2 regions of the Polaromonas sp. P1_G1 genome follow, and region 2 is predicted to be linked to the other one. Evidence: predicted binding sites of a transcription regulator. Region 2 holds the regulator's gene; the other holds the start of a gene.
The links. The regulator LexA, encoded in region 2, represses DNA repair genes until DNA is damaged. The targets are predictions, from matches to a motif close to ACTGTATNNNNATACAGT.
Positions count from the first base shown of each region.

Region 1 (8,720 bases), on a different contig from region 2:
AGGCCGTCGCGCAGGCCGCTTTCGTGGGTGCCGCCGGCGCTGGTGGGGATCAGGTTGACATAGCTCTCGCGCACCGGCTGGCCGTCTTCGGTGAAGGCCACGCACCACTGGGCGCCCTCGCCTTCGGCAAAGCTGTCGTGCTGGGAATCGGCAAAACCTTCACCTTCGAACATCGGGATGACGGGGTCACCGTTCAGCGTCTGCATCAGGTAGTCGCGCAGGCCGCCTTTATAAGACCAGGTCTGGGTGTCCTTGGTCTTCTCGTTGGTCAGCGTGACGGTGACGCCGGGCATGAGCACGGCCTTGCTGCGCAGCAGGTGCGTGAGTTCGGCCATGGGCAGCGCGGCCGACTCGAAGTATTTGGCGTCGGGCCAGGCGCGCACGGTAGTGCCGGTCTTGCGGTCGCCTTCGCCGTTTTTGCGCAGGTGCAGCTTTTCGATGACGTCGCCGCCCGAAAACACCAGGCGGGCCACCATGCCTTCGCGGTAGGACGTGACTTCCAGCCGTTTGGACAGCGCGTTCGTCACGCTGACGCCCACACCGTGCAGGCCGCCCGAGAAACTGTAGGCGCCACCCTTGCCCTTGTCGAACTTGCCGCCGGCGTGCAGCCGGGTGTAAACGATCTCGATGACCGGCACCTGTTCTTCCGGGTGCAGGCCGAAGGGGATGCCGCGGCCGTCGTCGTCGACGCTGACAGAGCCGTCGGTATGCAGCGTGACCTTGATCTTCTTGCCGTGGCCGGCCAGGGCCTCGTCGGCGGAGTTGTCCAGCACTTCCTGGATGACGTGCAAGGGGTTGTCGGTGCGGGTGTACATGCCCGGGCGCTGCTTGACGGGCTCCAGGCCCTTGAGCACGCGGATCGAGCCTTCGGAATATTCGGTGGGTAGTTTGTCGGCCATGGCAGATGAAAGAATTGCCGCAATTGTAGTCCGGGCCGGGAAAGTCACTGTACAAACATACAGTCCACCCGATTCGGGGCGCGGGAACGAAGCGCGGGCGCGGCAGCGTTTCGCCATTTTCGTTACAGTCGGCGGATAGCTTTCCTGCCGCCCCAGGCCTTTCCTTTTTCGCCGCTCACGGCGACCGTTCATGACCACCGATACCAAAAAACTTTCCATGCTGCAGGTCCTGATCTGCGGCGCCACCATCGTCACGCTGTCCATGGGCATTCGCCACGGCTTCGGGCTGTGGCTGCAGCCCATCACCCAGGCCCAGGGCTGGACGCGCGAAACCTTTGCCTTCGCGCTGGCGGTGCAAAACCTGTCCTGGGGCGTGTTCGGCATCTTCGCCGGCATGGCGGCCGACCGCTTCGGCGCTTCCCGCGTGATCGTGGGCGGCGCCCTGCTGTACGGGCTGGGCCTGGTGGGCATGGCGCTGTCGCCCACGGGCTTTCTGTTCACCATGACGGCCGGGGTGCTGATAGGCGCCGCGCAGGCCGGCACCACCTATGCCGTCATTTACGGCGTGATAGGCCGCAACATTTCGGCGGAAAAACGTTCCTGGGCCATGGGCGTGGCCGCGGCGGCGGGCTCTTTCGGCCAGTTCCTGATGGTGCCGGTCGAAGGCCTGCTGATCAGCGGCCTGGGCTGGAAAGAGGCCCTGCTGGTCCTCAGCGGCGCCGTGCTGCTGATCGCGCCGCTGGCGCTGGGCCTGCGTGAAGGCGGGTTTGCCGGTGGCCAGCCCGCCAAACGTGAGCAGACCATCGCCCAGGCGCTGCGCGAAGCCTTCAAGTACCCGAGCTTCCAGCTGCTGATGGCGGGCTACTTCGTCTGCGGCTTCCAGGTGGTGTTCATCGGCGTGCACATGCCCAGCTACCTCAAGGACAAGGGCCTGTCGCCCCAGGTGGCCAGCTATGCGCTGGCGCTGATCGGGCTGTTCAATGTCTTCGGCACCTATATCGCCGGCTCGCTGGGCCAGAAAATCGCCAAGCGGAAAATCCTGGCGACGATTTACCTCTCGCGCGCGGTGGTGATCGCCGTGTTCATCGCGGCGCCCCTGAGCCCGCTGAGCGTCTACATCTTCGCCAGCCTGATGGGCTTGCTGTGGCTGTCGACCATCCCGCCGACCAACGCCGTGGTGGCGCAGATTTTCGGCATCCAGCACCTGTCGATGCTGGGCGGCTTCATCTTCTTCAGCCACCAGATCGGTTCCTTCCTGGGCGTCTGGCTGGGCGGCTATTTATATGACCGCACCGGCAGCTACGACATCGTCTGGTACATCGCCATCGCGCTCGGTGTGTTTGCCGCCCTGGTGAACCTGCCGGTGCGCGAGGCGCCGATCACGCGCGCCGGCGTGCCGCAAGGGGCCTGAGATGGCCAAAAAAGCCGGCTTGTGGGCGCTCGCGGTCATCGCGTCGCTGGGGGTATTTGCCCTCTACACACGGCCGGAATTTCTTCTCACACTCGCAAATCAGATCTGGGCCTGCTTTTAGGAGCCGCTCAAAAACCCTCCAGGCGTTGTTGCAGCCGCCTTGCCGTGCTGGAGCACTGTCTGCGGCGTCGCGCCTAGCCAGGACCGCTTCGCTGGGTTTTGTGAGCAGCTCCGGGCAAGAAGGATTCGGAATTTAAGGGCGATGGGGCGCAATCCAGGAAGACGGGGACAACACCATGAAAACCATCATCATCACCGGCGCATCGGACGGCATTGGCGCCGAAATGGCGCGGCAACTGGCCAAAACGCATGGCACCGGGGTCGCGCTGGTGCTGGCGGCGCGCAATGATGCGCTGCTTGATGAGATCGCGCAGCAATGCGCCGCGCACGGCGCGCAGACCCTGGTCGTCAAGACCGACGTATCCATCGAAGCCCAATGCCGCCATCTGGTGGACGCCACCGTGGGTCGCTTCGGGCACATCGACGCCCTGGTCAACAACGCCGGCATGTCGGCGCAGGCGCTGTTCGAGGACGTCAAGGCCCAGGACCTGGGCTGGTATGAGCAGCTGATGCGCATCAACCTCTGGGGCAGCGTCTGGTGCACCCACGCCGCCCTGCCCCACCTGAAGCTGCGCCACGGCAGCATCGTGGCCGTTTCCAGCCTGGCCGGGCTGATCGGAGTGCCGGGCCGCACGGCCTACAGCGCCACCAAATTCGCCATGGTGGGATTTTTTGAGGCGCTGCGCGCCGAAATGAAGGGCGCCGGGGTCAGCGTGACCACCGCCTACCCGGGCGTGGTCGCCACCCATATCCGCCACCGCGGCTTCAATGCGGCGGGCGTGGCCGCTGGCTCCAGCGGGCTCAAGGAAGACGACGCGATGAGCGTGGAAGAATGCGCCCGGCTGATCCTGCAAGGCATGGAGCGCCGCGACCGCGAGGTCGTCATGACGGCCAAGGGCAAGCTGGGCCGCTGGCTCAAGCTGATCGCGCCGGGCCGGGTTGAGTCCATGGCGCTGGCCGCGCTCAAAGACGACGTCAAGCCCCTCTAATATGAGCAGTACTCCGCACGGAACGGAATTGCCCTCCGCCTGGGTGCAGCGCTGGTCGCACCTGGTCCCCCAGCGCGGCGTGGTGCTGGACGTCGCCTGCGGCTATGGCCGCCACGCCCGCTGGTTTCACCGGCGAAACCACCCTGTGGTCCTGGTGGACCGCTCCCAGGAAGCGATGGACGCCATCGCCGCCGCCATCCCCGCATCCGCCCGCGAGGCGGTGGTGGCCGACATTGAAGCCGGCCCCTGGCCTTTCGCGGGCCGGCAATTCGACGCGGTCGTCGTGACCAACTACCTGTGGCGCCCCCTGCTGCCCACGCTGCTGGCCGCCCTGGCGCCCGGCGGGGTGCTGATTTACGAAACTTTTACGCAAGGCAATGAGACGGTGGGCAAGCCCTCCCGGCCGGATTTTTTGCTGCGCACCGGCGAATTGCTGGAAACCTGCCGGGCGCTGCGGGTGGTGGCCTTCGAGGAGGGTTTCCATGAGAGCCCGCCGCGGTTTGTCCAGCGCATTGCCGCGGTCCGCGAAGCGCCCGCAACTGCGGGTTTGCCCGCCCCGCCGCGCTATGGACTGCCCTAGGCTCTGGGTAGAATGCAGGATTGGCCGTTTTGGGCCGGCCTGGCGGTATTCCGGCCAGTCCCCTTCCCAAGCTCCCGGCCGCGAACGTTTACAAACAAAGCATGAAACCCATTACTGGCAGCATCGTTGCACTGGCAACACCCTTGCATGATGACGGCAGCGTAGATTACCCAACCTTGCGCAAACTGGTGGACTGGCACATCGCCGAAGGCACGGACTGCATAGGCGTGGTCGGCACCACCGGCGAATCCCCGACCGTCAACGTCGAAGAGCACTGCGAAATCATCCGCGTCTCGGTGGAACAAGCCAAAAAGCGCGTGCCCATCATGGCCGGTTGCGGCGCCAACTCCACCGCCGAGGCGATCGAACTCGCCCGCTTCGCCAAGCAGGTGGGCGCCGACTGCCAGTTGCAGGTCGTCCCCTATTACAACAAACCCACGCAGGAAGGCCAGTACCGGCACTTCAAGGCGATCGCCGAAGCCGTCGGCGACCTGCCCACCGTGCTGTACAACGTGCCCGGCCGCAGCGTGGCCGATATGGCGCATGCCACCGTGTTGCGCCTGGCCCAGGTGCCCGGCATCGTCGGCATCAAGGAAGCCACCGGCAATATCGAGCGCGCGCAATGGCTGATCAAGGAAGTGCCCAAGGGCTTTGCGGTGTATTCGGGCGACGACCCGACCGCCGTGGCACTCATGCTCTGCGGCGGCCAGGGCAACGTCAGCGTGACGGCCAACGTGGCGCCCCGGCTCATGCATGAGCTGTGCGTGGCTGCCGTGGCGGGCGACACCCGCCGCGCAATGGAACTGCAGCTCAAGCTGCTGCCGCTGCACAGAAACCTGTTTATCGAAGCCAACCCGATTCCCGTCAAATGGGCCATGGCCCGGATGGGTCTTTGCGGCGGCACCTTGCGGCTGCCGATGACGCCGCTGGAGACATCGAACGAAGCGGCCGTGGAAAGCGCCCTGCGCGCCTGCGGCCTGGTTTGATTTGCCTGATCTGATTTTTAAGGGAACCCAAGTGAAGATATCGCCAACACGTCCTGCATTTTCAAAAGCCCGGAGCGCCGCAGCTGTATCCGCGCTGCTGGCTCTCGGCCTGCTCGCCGGCTGCTCCTCCCTCAGGGATGTGATGGACGGCGAACGCGTCGATTACAAATCCAGCGGCGCCAAGGGCCCTTCTCTGGACATCCCCCCCGACCTGACCCAGCTCAGCCGCGACACCCGCTATGTGGTACCCGGCACGGCGGTCTCCGCCAACAGCTACCAGGTGGGCCAGCCCACGCAGGCTGTGCAGACGGCCACCGCCACTGTCGGCGACGTGCGCATCGAGCGCGCGGGCAGCCAACGCTGGCTGGTCGTGAACCGGCCCGCCGACAAACTGTGGGGGCCTGTGCGCGATTTCTGGCTTGAAAGCGGTTTCCTGCTCGCGCAGGACCAGGAAAACCTCGGCATCATGGAAACCGACTTCGCGGAAAACCGCGCCAAGCTGCCGCAGGACTTCATCCGCAGCGCGCTTGGCAAGGTCTTCGACGGCCTGTATTCCACCGGCGAACGCGACAAGTTCCGCACGCGCCTGGAGCGCCGCCCCGACGGCGGCACCGAGATTTATGTGAGCCATCGCGGCATGATTGAAGTGATCACCGGTGGAAAGACCGGCAACGCCGCCTCGGGTGACAGCACGGTCTGGCAGCCCCGTCCCGCCGACCCGGAACTCGAAGCTGAATTCCTGCGCCGCATGATGGTCAAGCTGGGCGTGACGCAAGAGCAGTCCAAGGCCCTGGTGGCCGCGGGCGCCGCCAAGCAGACTTCGCGCATCGCCACGGTGAACAACGTGCCCGTCGTGCAAATCGACGAAGGCTTTGAGCGCGCCTGGCGCCGGGTCGGCCTGGCGCTGGACCGCACGGGCTTCACGGTCGAAGATCGCGACCGCAGCCAGGGCACCTACTTCGTGCGCTACGTCGAGCCCGTCGCCAACAAGACCGAACCCGGCTTCTTCAGCAAGCTGTTCAGCGGCTCGCCGGCCGCCACGCCGCCCCTGAAATACCGCATCGCCGTCAAGAGCCAGGGCGAAAGCACCACGGTGTCCGTCCTCAATGCTCAGGGCGCCGCAGAATCATCGGCCAACGCCCAGCGCATCGTGCAGGTGATTGCCGACGACCTGAAGTAATCCGGGCCTGCCGCCCGACCGCCCAAGCCGCGAATTGCCACGCCCATGTTGAGGTTCAAAAGCCTGGGCAGCGGCAGTTCGGGCAATGCCGCCATCGTCGAAGCAATGGGAATCGCGCCTTCGCGGGTTCTCGTCGACTGCGGGCTGGGCCTCAAGCATTTGCTCTACCGGCTTGGCGAGGCCGAACTGCAGCCTGAGGACATACATGCCGTGTTCGTCACGCATGAACACGGCGACCACATCGGCTGCGCCCGCTCGCTCGCCCTGCGCTACCGCATCCCGGTCTGGATGAGCCACGGCACATATACCGCCATCGGGGCGCCGGATTTTGACGGCCTGCTGCACATCGCGCGCGACGGCAAAACCATCGAAGTGGGAGGCCTGCAACTGACGCCGTTCACGGTGCCCCACGATGCCAGGGAGCCCTTGCAGCTCACCTGCACCGACGGCTCGGCCAAGCTGGGCATCCTGACCGACCTGGGCCACGCCACGGCGCATGTCATGTCGCACCTCATGGCATGCGACGCCCTGATGCTGGAGTGCAACCATGACACCGAAATGCTGGCGCAATCGTCGTATCCGCCTTTTTTAAAGCGGCGCGTGGGCGGCCAGTACGGCCACCTCTCCAATGCCGCGGCGGTGGAGATTGCCCGCGGCCTCATTCATGGGCGATTCAGGCACCTGGTGGCCGCACACCTGAGCGCGCAGAACAACCGGCCGGCGCTGGTGCAGGCGCTAATGGCCGAAGCGCTGTCTTGCGGCGCGGATGACATCGTGGTCGCAAAACCCGACACCGGGACACCCTGGCTTTCGCTTTGAGTTTGTCGCGAGACGCCCGAAGGAAAAAGCAGCGGCCATAAAAAAAGCCGCCTTGCGGCGGCTTTCTTCAACTCGCTGAAAAAATTACTTTGCAGCGCTGGCAGGTGCGGTAGCAGCGGCGGCGGCAGAAGTAGCGGCAGCGGCAGCAGCGTCAGCAGCGGGTGCGGATGCAGCGGCAGCTGGAGCAGATGCGTCAGCAGCAGGTGCTGGAGCAGCAGCTGGTGCGGGTGCGGCTGGAGCAGCAGCTTCTTCTTTCTTGCCGCAAGCAGCCAGAGCAACAGCGGCGACGATAGCTGCCAAAACGAGTGACTTGTTCATTTTTACGATCCTTGGTGATATTTAAGAAAACAATTTCCGGAAATTGCCAAAAGAAAACCCAAACCGGAATTCAAGTAATTTTTGACCGGGGAAAGGACTCGAGCTCTTTCTACCCAGCTTTAAATTATATGCTGGATATTACAAGTCCGAAAACCCTTAGTCGACGAAGCACGACCGTATGGCGCCTGCGGCCTGCTGATTTTTGCGCCTAAAGCCCCAGGGTCGTGGCCGGAAAAGCCGGTGAGCTTTTCAGCAGGCGCTCGTGGATGCGCTCCCTGAGTGCCACCCGGCGGGCCGGCTCAGACCCGGCCATACCGGTGCAGCGCTGCAGGTCCAGGCGCTCAAAAACCCAGCCCGGGCCCAGCAGTGCGCTGGGCATGTCGTCGGCCGGGGCGGACGTAATGGCGCGGCAATCCACGATGTGCGCCCAGGTCCGCCGCCAGGTGACGAAGCGCGCGTGGCGGCGAAGCACTTCGTCGTAACTCCCGGCCAGCATCGTGAAGGTGCGGCCGGTTTTGGACCAGTCGTTCAGGGCCTGCGCCACCGCGCGCTCGCCCAGGGGCCAGTCCTCGAAATCCGGGTCACATACGATGATTTCACGCCAGCCCTGCTGCGCCGCCACGGCAAAAGCCTGGCGAATCATGTCCGTGAAATCCGTGCGCCCGCTGAAGCGGCCTTCCGGCAAGGCCGGCGGCGGGGTGAATGAGGTTTCGGTGTCCATGGAGCATCTCCTTCCTTGGGGGCAAACAGATGGTGATGGGTCGGCTCAGAAATCCGCGGATGGCTCCTGCCGTAGCCAGCCGGCATCGTGCCAGTCGCCTAGCAGCGCCAGCGCGGAGGCACCGGCCTTGCGCAGATCTTGCGGCGCCAGGCCGCGGCCGTCGGCCAGCCGCCGCATCAGGTTTGCGTCGGCGCCTTTGGCGCGGTAGCTCTCCCCGTTGATGAACACGTGGTCGGTGTCATACATCATCCGGGTGCGCGCATCCAGCCTGACCGCCGTGCGGCCGGCCTTCGCGGCGTCGGCATCCCATTCATCCGCGGCCTCGTCAAACCACACGGAGGGTTTGGGCTCGGTCATGTATTCGCCCAGGACACAGGCCAGCGCCAGAGGATCTTTCAGCGCGTCCTGCACGGCCTGGCTCGCGAAGGCGGCCAGGTCCGCGGGCAAGGCCGCCGGGGTGGCCGTGGCTTCCTGGCCGGGATCGCGGTACATGTCGGGCACCTTGGGGGCGCGTCCTGCCGGGACATCCGTGTCGTCGTCATCCTCGTTGAATTCAGCCAGACGCTGCAGCAGCTCCGCCGCCAGTTCGCCACGCCCCGGCGACCTGAAGCCTATCGAATAGGTCATGCAGTCGGCCGCCTTGCCGTCGCCAGAGTCCGCCGCCTCTGCGATACCGTCATGCGCATAACGCGGGGGC
Region 1 is NZ_JBFUBU010000031.1:14,233-22,952, reverse strand. It holds gene AC1D1Y_RS16630 (DNA topoisomerase IV subunit B) at 1-899, opposite strand, end outside; gene AC1D1Y_RS16625 (MFS transporter) at 1,090-2,310, shown strand; gene AC1D1Y_RS16620 (SDR family oxidoreductase) at 2,607-3,419, shown strand; gene AC1D1Y_RS16615 (class I SAM-dependent methyltransferase) at 3,421-3,999, shown strand; gene dapA (4-hydroxy-tetrahydrodipicolinate synthase) at 4,101-4,985, shown strand; gene bamC (outer membrane protein assembly factor BamC) at 5,017-6,165, shown strand; gene AC1D1Y_RS16600 (MBL fold metallo-hydrolase) at 6,211-6,984, shown strand; gene AC1D1Y_RS16595 (hypothetical protein) at 7,069-7,302, opposite strand; gene AC1D1Y_RS16590 (hypothetical protein) at 7,511-8,023, opposite strand; gene AC1D1Y_RS16585 (cupin domain-containing protein) at 8,069-8,720, opposite strand, start outside.
Region 1: the regulator LexA is predicted to act here: its motif matches at 946-963, upstream of AC1D1Y_RS16630 (DNA topoisomerase IV subunit B).

Region 2 (8,720 bases):
ACCGACAGCCAGGAAATCATTGAAAGATGCGCGTCCTTCGGCGTCACGGCTGTGCTGACCCGCGTCGACCACCCCAGCGGCAGCGACCGGCTGGCCGAAGCCTGCGGCGTGCTGGGCCTGGCGGACGAGGACATCGTGGTCAACGTCCAGGGCGACGAGCCGCTGATAGACCCGGCGCTGATCAACGCCGTGGCGCGGCTGCTCAACGAGCGGCCCGACTGCGCCATGAGCACCGCCGCGCACTCCATAGGCCAGCTGGCCGACCTGCAGAACCCGAACGTGGTCAAGGTGGTGCTGGATGCCCGCCACACCGCGCTCTATTTCAGCCGCTCGCCCATCCCCGCGGGCCGCGACTTCGCCGGCCAGGCCTGGTGGGAGGCCGGCAGCACCCTGCCCAAGCCGCTGCGCCATGTCGGAATCTACGGCTACCGCGTGGGTTTTCTGCGAGAGTTCCCCCGCCTTCCCCAGTCACCGCTGGAGCAACTCGAGCAACTGGAGCAGCTGCGCGCCCTGTGGCATGGCCACCGCATCGCCGTGCACATCACCGATGACGCGCCCGGCCCGGGCGTCGACACCGCCGAAGACCTGGACCGCGCCCGCAAGCTGTTTACCTGAGCGAGCATCCCCACTGGGAAGCCCTTGCCTGTAAGGTGCTGTCAGGGGTGCATGCTATCCTTGGGAAAAACGCAAGTGGAAGGCCTGCAGGACGCGCTGGCAGCCCTTCACACCTGCCCCAAGCAACCCCAGCGGATAACCGGCGCGCCGGCCCGGGGTTGGCTTCACGAATTCATAAAATCCGAGGACATCCATGAGACTGATATTGTTGGGCGCGCCTGGCGCGGGCAAGGGGACACAAGCGACCTTCATCTGCCAGAAGTACGGCATCCCCCAGATTTCCACCGGCGACATGTTGCGCGCGGCCGTCAAGGCCGGCACGCCTCTGGGAATTGAAGCCAAGAAAATCATGGATGCCGGCGCGCTGGTCAGTGACGACCTGATCATCAACCTCGTGAAGGAACGCATTGCCCAGCCCGATTGCGCGAAGGGCTTTCTGTTCGACGGTTTCCCCCGCACCATCCCCCAGGCCGACGCGATGAAGTCGGCGGGTGTCAAACTCGACTATGTGCTGGAGATCGACGTGCCCTTTGAAGCCATCATCGAGCGCATGAGCGGACGCCGTTCGCACCCCGCCTCGGGCCGCACCTACCACGTCAAATTCAACCCGCCCAAGGTCGAGGGCAAGGACGACGTGACCGGCGAGCCGCTGATCCAGCGCGAAGACGACAAGGAGGAAACCGTGCGCAAGCGGCTGGAGGTCTACAGCGCCCAGACCCGCCCGCTGGTGGACTACTACTCCGGATGGGCCAAGGTCGCACCGGACGCTGCTCCCAAATACCGCGCCATCAGCGGCATGGGCACGGTAGACCAGATCACGGCGCGCGCCTTCGAGGCCCTGTCCGCTTAAGCCTTCGCAGGTCCACAAAAAAGCCGTCTTCCGATGGCTTTTTTATGGGCGCTCAAAAATCGACAGCACCGGATAGCGGCGCCATTGCGGTTCGGCATGGCGCGCGCAGTTCTCGAAGATAAAACCCAGGACTTGTTGGGGGTCCGACAACAGTTGGGGGTTGGCCGCCTTCCACTGCTCAAAGCGCGCGCGCAGCGCCGGCTCATCTTTGAGCAGCTGCAGCGCCAGGTCTTCGAAGACGTAGTCCGAGAAATGCTCCTTCTTTTCGAGGATGCTGTTGAAAAATCCCCAGCGGAAGAAGCTGTCGTGCGCTTGCGGCTCCAGGGTTTCGACGGCATAACGGGCCTTGTCCTGGTCCAGCGGCACCCACCAGTCACCGGCCTGCAGTTCGACGGCCTCCAGGCTGGTTTCCAGCGTGAGGTCGTCATGGAACATGTGGCCTTCATAAGCGCCGGCGCGGCTTTGCACGCTCTTGATACGGCTGACTTGGGCCTGAACCGTGCGGGCTGCGCCCAGGCGCTCCATGCGAACGCCATTCCAGTCCAGGCGTTCAATCACGGCGCGCCAGGCTTGCGGGACGACGTAAGCCATCGGGGCCGGCACGGAAACCTCTTCCGAGAAGTGCGTGAAGTAGTCGATCTCGCGCTCCCAGGGCTGGTCTCTGTCGTAAGACAGGCGCTGGTAGTCGCCCAGCAAGCTTGGCGAGTGCAGCGCTGCATAGCCCTTGAAGCGCAGGCGCGAGCGACGGGTTTCATCGAGCTTCCAGCGGACAGGCCAATGCGTCCTGCCGCCCGACGCTTGCCGAGCCTGCCGCCGCAGCGCCTGGATCTCCGGCGCGTTCGCCACCGTGAAGGCGAGCGTCACATCCAGCAACGCGCGCATGGACTCATAGCGATCCTTGAAGGGCTTGAGCATGTGGGTCTCGGGCATGAAGCCTATGGTGTGGTTCAGCGCCGCATAGCCGGTCGAGAACCGGGGCACCTCCAGGAAATCGGCAATCCCCTGGTCCGGGCTCACGTGCACGGGATTCACATAGGGGCAGGTCGGCCAGCCGCGCGCCTCCATGCCCTGGTAAATCACCGGCAGCATGCGCTCCCGCAGGAAAGCGCCCAGGCCGCCGCCCAGCTTGTCGGCCTGGGTGTGGATCAGCGTCATGGTGTAGCTGTAGTCAGCGCCGTTGGAAGTGTGGGTATCAACCATCACGTCCGGGTCCCACGCCGTGAAAAAGCGGTTGAACAGTTGCGCATTGAGGCTGTCGCACTTGATGAAGTCGCGGTTCAGGTCCAGATGCAGGCTGTTGCCGCGAAAGCCGAAGGACTCGGGCCCGTCCTGGTTGACGCGACTGGCATCGCCGCGATTGCAGCTGCCGTCGACGTTGTAGACCGGGATGAACAGGTAGACCGTGCTGCCCAGCGCGGCCAGGCGCCCGGGTTCCAGGCACAGGTCGCGCACCAGCGCCATGCAGGCATCTATGCCTTCGGGCTCGCCGGGGTGTATGCCGTTGTTATTGAAAAAGACTGCGCGCCCCGCCCGCCGGATCTGCTCGCGGTCAAACACACCGTCGGCGCTCACGATGCCTGCGTGCAGGGGCACGCCGGCGTCGGAAACGCCAATCTGCGAAAACTGCAGGACGCCGGGGCAGCGCAGCGCCAGCGCTTCGTAAAACCGGATGCAGGCATCCCAGGTCGTTGTCTGGTTCTGGTTGCCGAGTTCGTACGGGGTTTGCATGGAAGGTCGTCCGCGAGAGTCAAAGGGAATGGGGTGGAACCCGGCGCGCCTGCGCTGCCGGGCTCGGGAGATCAGGCCAGCAGTTGCAGGATCAGCTGGACCCTGGCCTTGACCGGGCTCAGGCCTTCTGAATCCGGAATTGCGTCAGCCGGGGTCGGCAGCACCCGCCCTGCAGTGCAACGGCTGGCGCGAATGACCTTGATGCCGGCGGCTTGCGCCTTGAGCAAGGCCGCCTCCAGTTCGTGGTGCAGGCTGCCGTTGCCGGTGCAGGCCACCACCAGGCCTTGCACGCCCTGCGTCTGCAGGGCCTGCACGATGGCTCCGCCAGCGCCGGCATGGTTCATGAGTATCTCAACGCGGGGCACAGCGGCGCCGGCCAAGGTGGCGATGATTTTGGCGGCAGTTTGCGCGCGGCCCGCCTGGGCTTGCGGCCAACTGCGCAACTGCCTCAGCCGCCCTTCCTCCACATAGCCGATGGGTCCGGCGTCGCCCGAACTGAAAGGGTCAAGACGATAGGTATGCGCCTTCTGGACGTCCGCCGCACCGTGGACGACGCCGGCGCACACCGCCACCACGCCCTGCGCTCCCGAGTGGCGCGCCACCGCCACCGCATCGAGCAGGTTTTGCGGTCCGTCAGGCACCAGCGCCGTGGCCGGGCGCATCGCGCAGGTCAGCACTACGGGCTTGGCCGGCGCCAGCAGCGCCTGCAGGAAAAAGGCGGTTTCCTCCAGCGTATCGGTGCCGTGGGTGATGACGATGCCCTGGACGTCGGGCTGCGCGAGGTAATGGCTGACGCGCGCGGCCAGTTTGGCCCACACCGCAAAACTCATGTCCTTGCTGTCAACCTGCGCCACCTGCTCCGTCAGCACGGTGCCGGCCTGCGCCAGAGCGGGGATCGCAGCCAGCAGTTCTTCGACGCCCACCTGGGCGGCGGTGTAACCGATGTTGTCCGACACGCTGGCGGCCCGGCCGGCGATCGTGCCGCCGGTGCCCAGAATCACAATATTTTGAGGATGCATGGAAAGTGATCTTGCAATCTTTTAAAAACTGGATGAAAATACAGGTACTGGATATTAAAACAGGTCGACGGCAGGCAAACGGTTGCAGCCCTCGGTTCTGCCTTTATCTGAAGAACCATAGGAGTCCCCGCCATGAGCATCCTCGCCGATTTTCCGCATTTTCCCTCCGAAGGTCCCAAGCTCACGGCGCGCCAGCAACAAATCCTGGAACTGATCCAGAGTGCCATCGCCCGTACCGGTGCACCGCCCACCCGCGCCGAAATCGCGAACGAACTGGGTTTCAAGTCCGCCAACGCCGCCGAAGAACACCTGCAGGCGTTGGCCCGCAAAGGCGTCATCGAGCTCGTCAGCGGTACTTCACGCGGCATACGCTTGCGCGGCGACACCCTACGTTCCATCAACGAATCACGCACCAAACAGTTTTCCCTGCCGTTGCAAAGCCTGGCCCAGCTCGCCCTACCTTTGGTAGGGCGGGTTGCTGCTGGCAGCCCGATTCTCGCGCAGGAACATATCGAGCAAACCTATTATTTTGAAAGCAGCCTGTTCCAGCGCCAGCCCGATTACCTGCTCAAGGTTCGCGGCATGAGCATGCGCGACGTCGGCATCATGGACGGCGACCTGCTGGCCGTCAAACAGGCCAAGGAAGCCAAGAACGGCCAGATCGTCGTGGCCCGCCTGGGCGATGAAGTCACCGTCAAACGCTTTCGCCGCAACAAGAACCTGATCGAGCTTTTGCCCGAAAACCCCGACTTCAACATCATCGTGGTCGAGCCCGGCGAGCCGTTTGAACTCGAAGGCCTCGCCGTCGGTTTGATACGCAACACCATGCTGATGTAAGCCTTCCAATCCGGCCACGCACCAGGTGGCGGGCGTTTGGCTGTATGGCCAACACCCTGGTGCAGCGGCCCTGCCGGCTGTAGCCGGTCCGAAATCCTGCCTGTGTAAACCTCTCTCATACAGGAGTTCATCATGGGAATCGTCAGTTTTTCACATTCACCCCTTCTGTCTCTCCTGCTGGCTCCCGTGCAGGCGCTGGCCGCCTGGTTTGTGCCTGCGCAGCAAAGCAGGTCCCATCAGTTTTCCAAATCCGTGCGCGCCCAGCGCGCGGCCGGCCAGCTGGCATTGCCTTTTTCCTCCGGTCCCGCCCCATCGCCCCGCGAAGCCACCCAAGCCGGCAAGGCAAGGCCCCGTAACCCCACGCCCAGCCGCCTGCGCATCGTGCGCGAATTCGATGCCAATGTCGGCCCGGCTTGCGCCGGCCGCATGGTCATCTCCGGCCGCATGGCCGACGTCTGTGCGGAGCTTGAGCGCATGGCCCAGCGCGAGGCCGCCTTGCAATAAAAAAGCCCCTGCCCGCCTTCGCCCTCTCTGAGGGAGGCTATTTCCCGGCTGCGTGAAGGTCAATGAGCCCGCCCAGTGCGCCACGGCAGGACTGAAATGCCTCGACAGGTTTCCTTGCGATACAAAATGCAAGCATTCGGGTAGCCCTTCCCGCGAGGAAGAAAAATCTTGCAGGCACAATATCGGCATGAATATTGTGATCCTCGACGACTACCAGGACGCAGTGCGAAAACTGAACTGCGCTGCCAAACTTGAGGCCTACCCCGCCAAGGTCTACACCAACACCGTCAAAGGCATAGGCCAGCTGTCCGTCCGGCTCAAGGATGCCGACGTCATCGTCCTTATCCGGGAACGGACCCAGCTCAACCGGCAGGTCATTGAAAAACTCCCCAAGCTCAAATTGATCGTACAGACCGGCCGTGTCGGAAGCCACGTCGACGTCGCTGCCTGCACGGAGCGCGGCATCGCGGTGGCAGAAGGCACCGGATCGCCTACTGCGCCGGCCGAACTGGCCTGGGCACTGGTCATGGCGGCCATGCGCCGCATCCCCCACTACGTGGCCCACCTCAAGCACGGGGCCTGGCAGCAGGCGGGCCTCAAGTCGGCCTCCATGCCGCCGAATTTCGGAATAGGTTCGGTCCTCAAGGGCAAGACCCTGGGCATCTGGAGCTACGGAAAAATCGGGCAGATCGTGGCCGGCTACGGCCGGGCCTTCGGCATGCGGGTCATCATCTGGGGCCGCGATGCCTCGCGTGAACGGGCCCAGGCCGATGGCTATGAGATCGCCGACAGCAAGGCCGAGTTTTTTGAACAAAGCGACGTGCTGAGCCTGCACCTGCGGCTGAACGACGAAACCCGCGGCATCGTCACGCTCGAAGACCTGTCGCGCATGAAAACCACGTCCCTGCTGGTCAACACCTCGCGCGCCGAACTGATAGAGCCCGAAGCCCTGATCGCCTCGCTCAACCGCGGCCGCCCAGGCCTGGCGGCGATCGACGTGTTTGAATCCGAGCCTATCCTGCAGGGCCATGCCCTGCTTCGCCTCGAGAACTGCATCTGCACACCGCATATCGGTTATGTGGAGCAAGACAGTTATGAGCTCTACTTCGGCGCGGCCTTCGACAACGTGGTGAATTTCATCAAGGGCACGCCCACCAACATCGTGAACCCCGGCGCCCTGCAAGTGCGGCGCTAGGTAATACCTTGCCCCCAAGGCGGGGGCCGAAACCGCCAGGAACCTAGGCGTTCCGGGCCGGTGCCGCGACCGGGCCATCGAGATCGAACTCGATGAGATTGCCAAAGTCTCCGGCTTCGGCCTCGGCGTCCATCGCTACGATGACCGGCAGCGGTTCGAGCGCGCCGCCCACGTCCTGGCTCAAGTCAATGTCCAGCCCCAGCCTCGGTGAAACCGGGGGCCGCGTCAGGTCGGGCGTCAATGCGATTTCCGTGGAAAGGGCAGCCGCCACAGCGCTGGGAACCGCGGCGGCAAGCGGCGGAGGCGGCGCCTGAAACCGGGCTGACAAGGGCAGGATATTGGTCGGGCCAAAGCTGGTCGTTTGGGGCAAGGCGGCCGGCCCATCCTGGGCGGAAAGCAGCGCAGGCTCACCGCCTTTTTCTTCCGGCTGTCCAGGGCGGGAAATAAGCTTCTTGGCGATGGAGTGAAGCAGCAGCAGTTCGCGGTAAGCCGCGAGGCTGAAGACCTCGTTGCGCGAATCTGGCTTGCGAAAGATGGACTCTTCCAGGACGTCCAGCACCTTGGGCGTCGGCCACAACGACTCAATGCGCGTGAGGGCCGCCACATAGAACTCCAGGCCGTGCGTGTCTATCGCATAGTCGTCGAAGGCGGGCACCTGGGCATTGAACATCCGGTGGAAATCCTTGCGCAGCGCGTCATAGTCGTCCCTGCGGCCCAGGCTGTGATAGAGGTCGAACAGGTCCAGGTAGACCAGCGCGCTCGTCTCCACGTTGTCCATGATGTGCAGGCGCAGGACATCCACCGCCTTGTCGGGATGGCCCAGCGAGAGGAAAAAATCCGCCTGCTGCTGGACATCAAAAAGCTCTTCGGCATTGACGATACGGGGCATGCCGCTCAAGCCGCCCAGGCTGGGCAGGAATTCCGGGCGATCAGCAGATTCAGCCGGCCTGGACGCAGGCAGCTTGCGTGTGCTTTCGAAATGAAGCGCATCCAGGTCGAGGTCCACCACGGGCTTGGGCGGGCGCTCTTCATGTGCCGGTTCAGTGCCGAGGTGCCCGGACGCCGGCCCTGCATAAACCGCAAAATCGCTCTGTCCATCATTCTTGTCCCACCAGGGACCATGGCTCAAGCGCAGCGCGTGCTGCCGGTTGCGCCTCCATAAAAAGCCGGCCGCCAGCAGCGCGAACAGCAGGACAGCGCCCAGGGCATACACCAGCCAGTTGCTGTAACGCTCCTGGCGCGCCTGCTCCAGCTGGTCCCGCAACTGCGTCACGGCCTGTTCGGTTTTGCGGCTTTGCGCCAGCATGGCGGCCACGTCGGATTCCAGGGACTTGAGGCGCTGGCTGTCGCGAAGCATGTCTTGCGGCTGGGCATTCAAAGCCTGCCACAAGGCGACTGCGGAGGCGCGTTGCTGGGCGTCGGTGGAAGGCGGCGTCAGCAGTTCCGGCGATGAACGAAGCACCGGATCGCGTTCGATGGTGAGGTCAATGGGGGCCAGTTGCAGGCGTGCCCGCGATTGACGCACCGGTGCCGGAGGCTTGCCTGCCGCGCGGACCGGCGGTGCGGCCAGTGAAGAGGCCATCCCGGCGCGAGGTTCCGGCTTCGCCCTCGATGTCCCGGAACGGGATGGCGCCGCCGGGCGAGCCTGCACCAGGCTTGCCGCAACCGCCGCTTGCGGAAGGATCGAAGGCACCGGGGCCGCGTTGTCGCCCAGCATCTCGGCCAGCAAGACGTACTTGCGTGAATTCTTTTGCTGGCAGCCTTCGCGTGCGTAGATCGTCACGACCGGCTCGTCCAACGCCAGCGTCGTGCGGATGCGGACCAGGATTTCACCAGCGCCGGAACCCGGCGAGATCGCGGTGCGTATCCTGTCAGGGAAAACCTGGCTGTCGCCGAAAAACACATCGACTGACACACAGGCGGAAGAAGGATTTTCGGCGGCGTCCAGTTGTGCGGACAGGGTGACGTCCAG
Region 2 is NZ_JBFUBU010000027.1:107,230-115,949, reverse strand. It holds gene kdsB (3-deoxy-manno-octulosonate cytidylyltransferase) at 1-615, shown strand, start outside; gene adk (adenylate kinase) at 809-1,465, shown strand; gene AC1D1Y_RS15310 (M14 family zinc carboxypeptidase) at 1,508-3,193, opposite strand; gene AC1D1Y_RS15305 (asparaginase) at 3,265-4,212, opposite strand; gene lexA (transcriptional repressor LexA) at 4,345-5,049, shown strand; gene AC1D1Y_RS15295 (hypothetical protein) at 5,182-5,553, shown strand; gene AC1D1Y_RS15290 (D-2-hydroxyacid dehydrogenase family protein) at 5,741-6,748, shown strand; gene AC1D1Y_RS15285 (type IV pilus assembly protein FimV) at 6,792-8,720, opposite strand, start outside.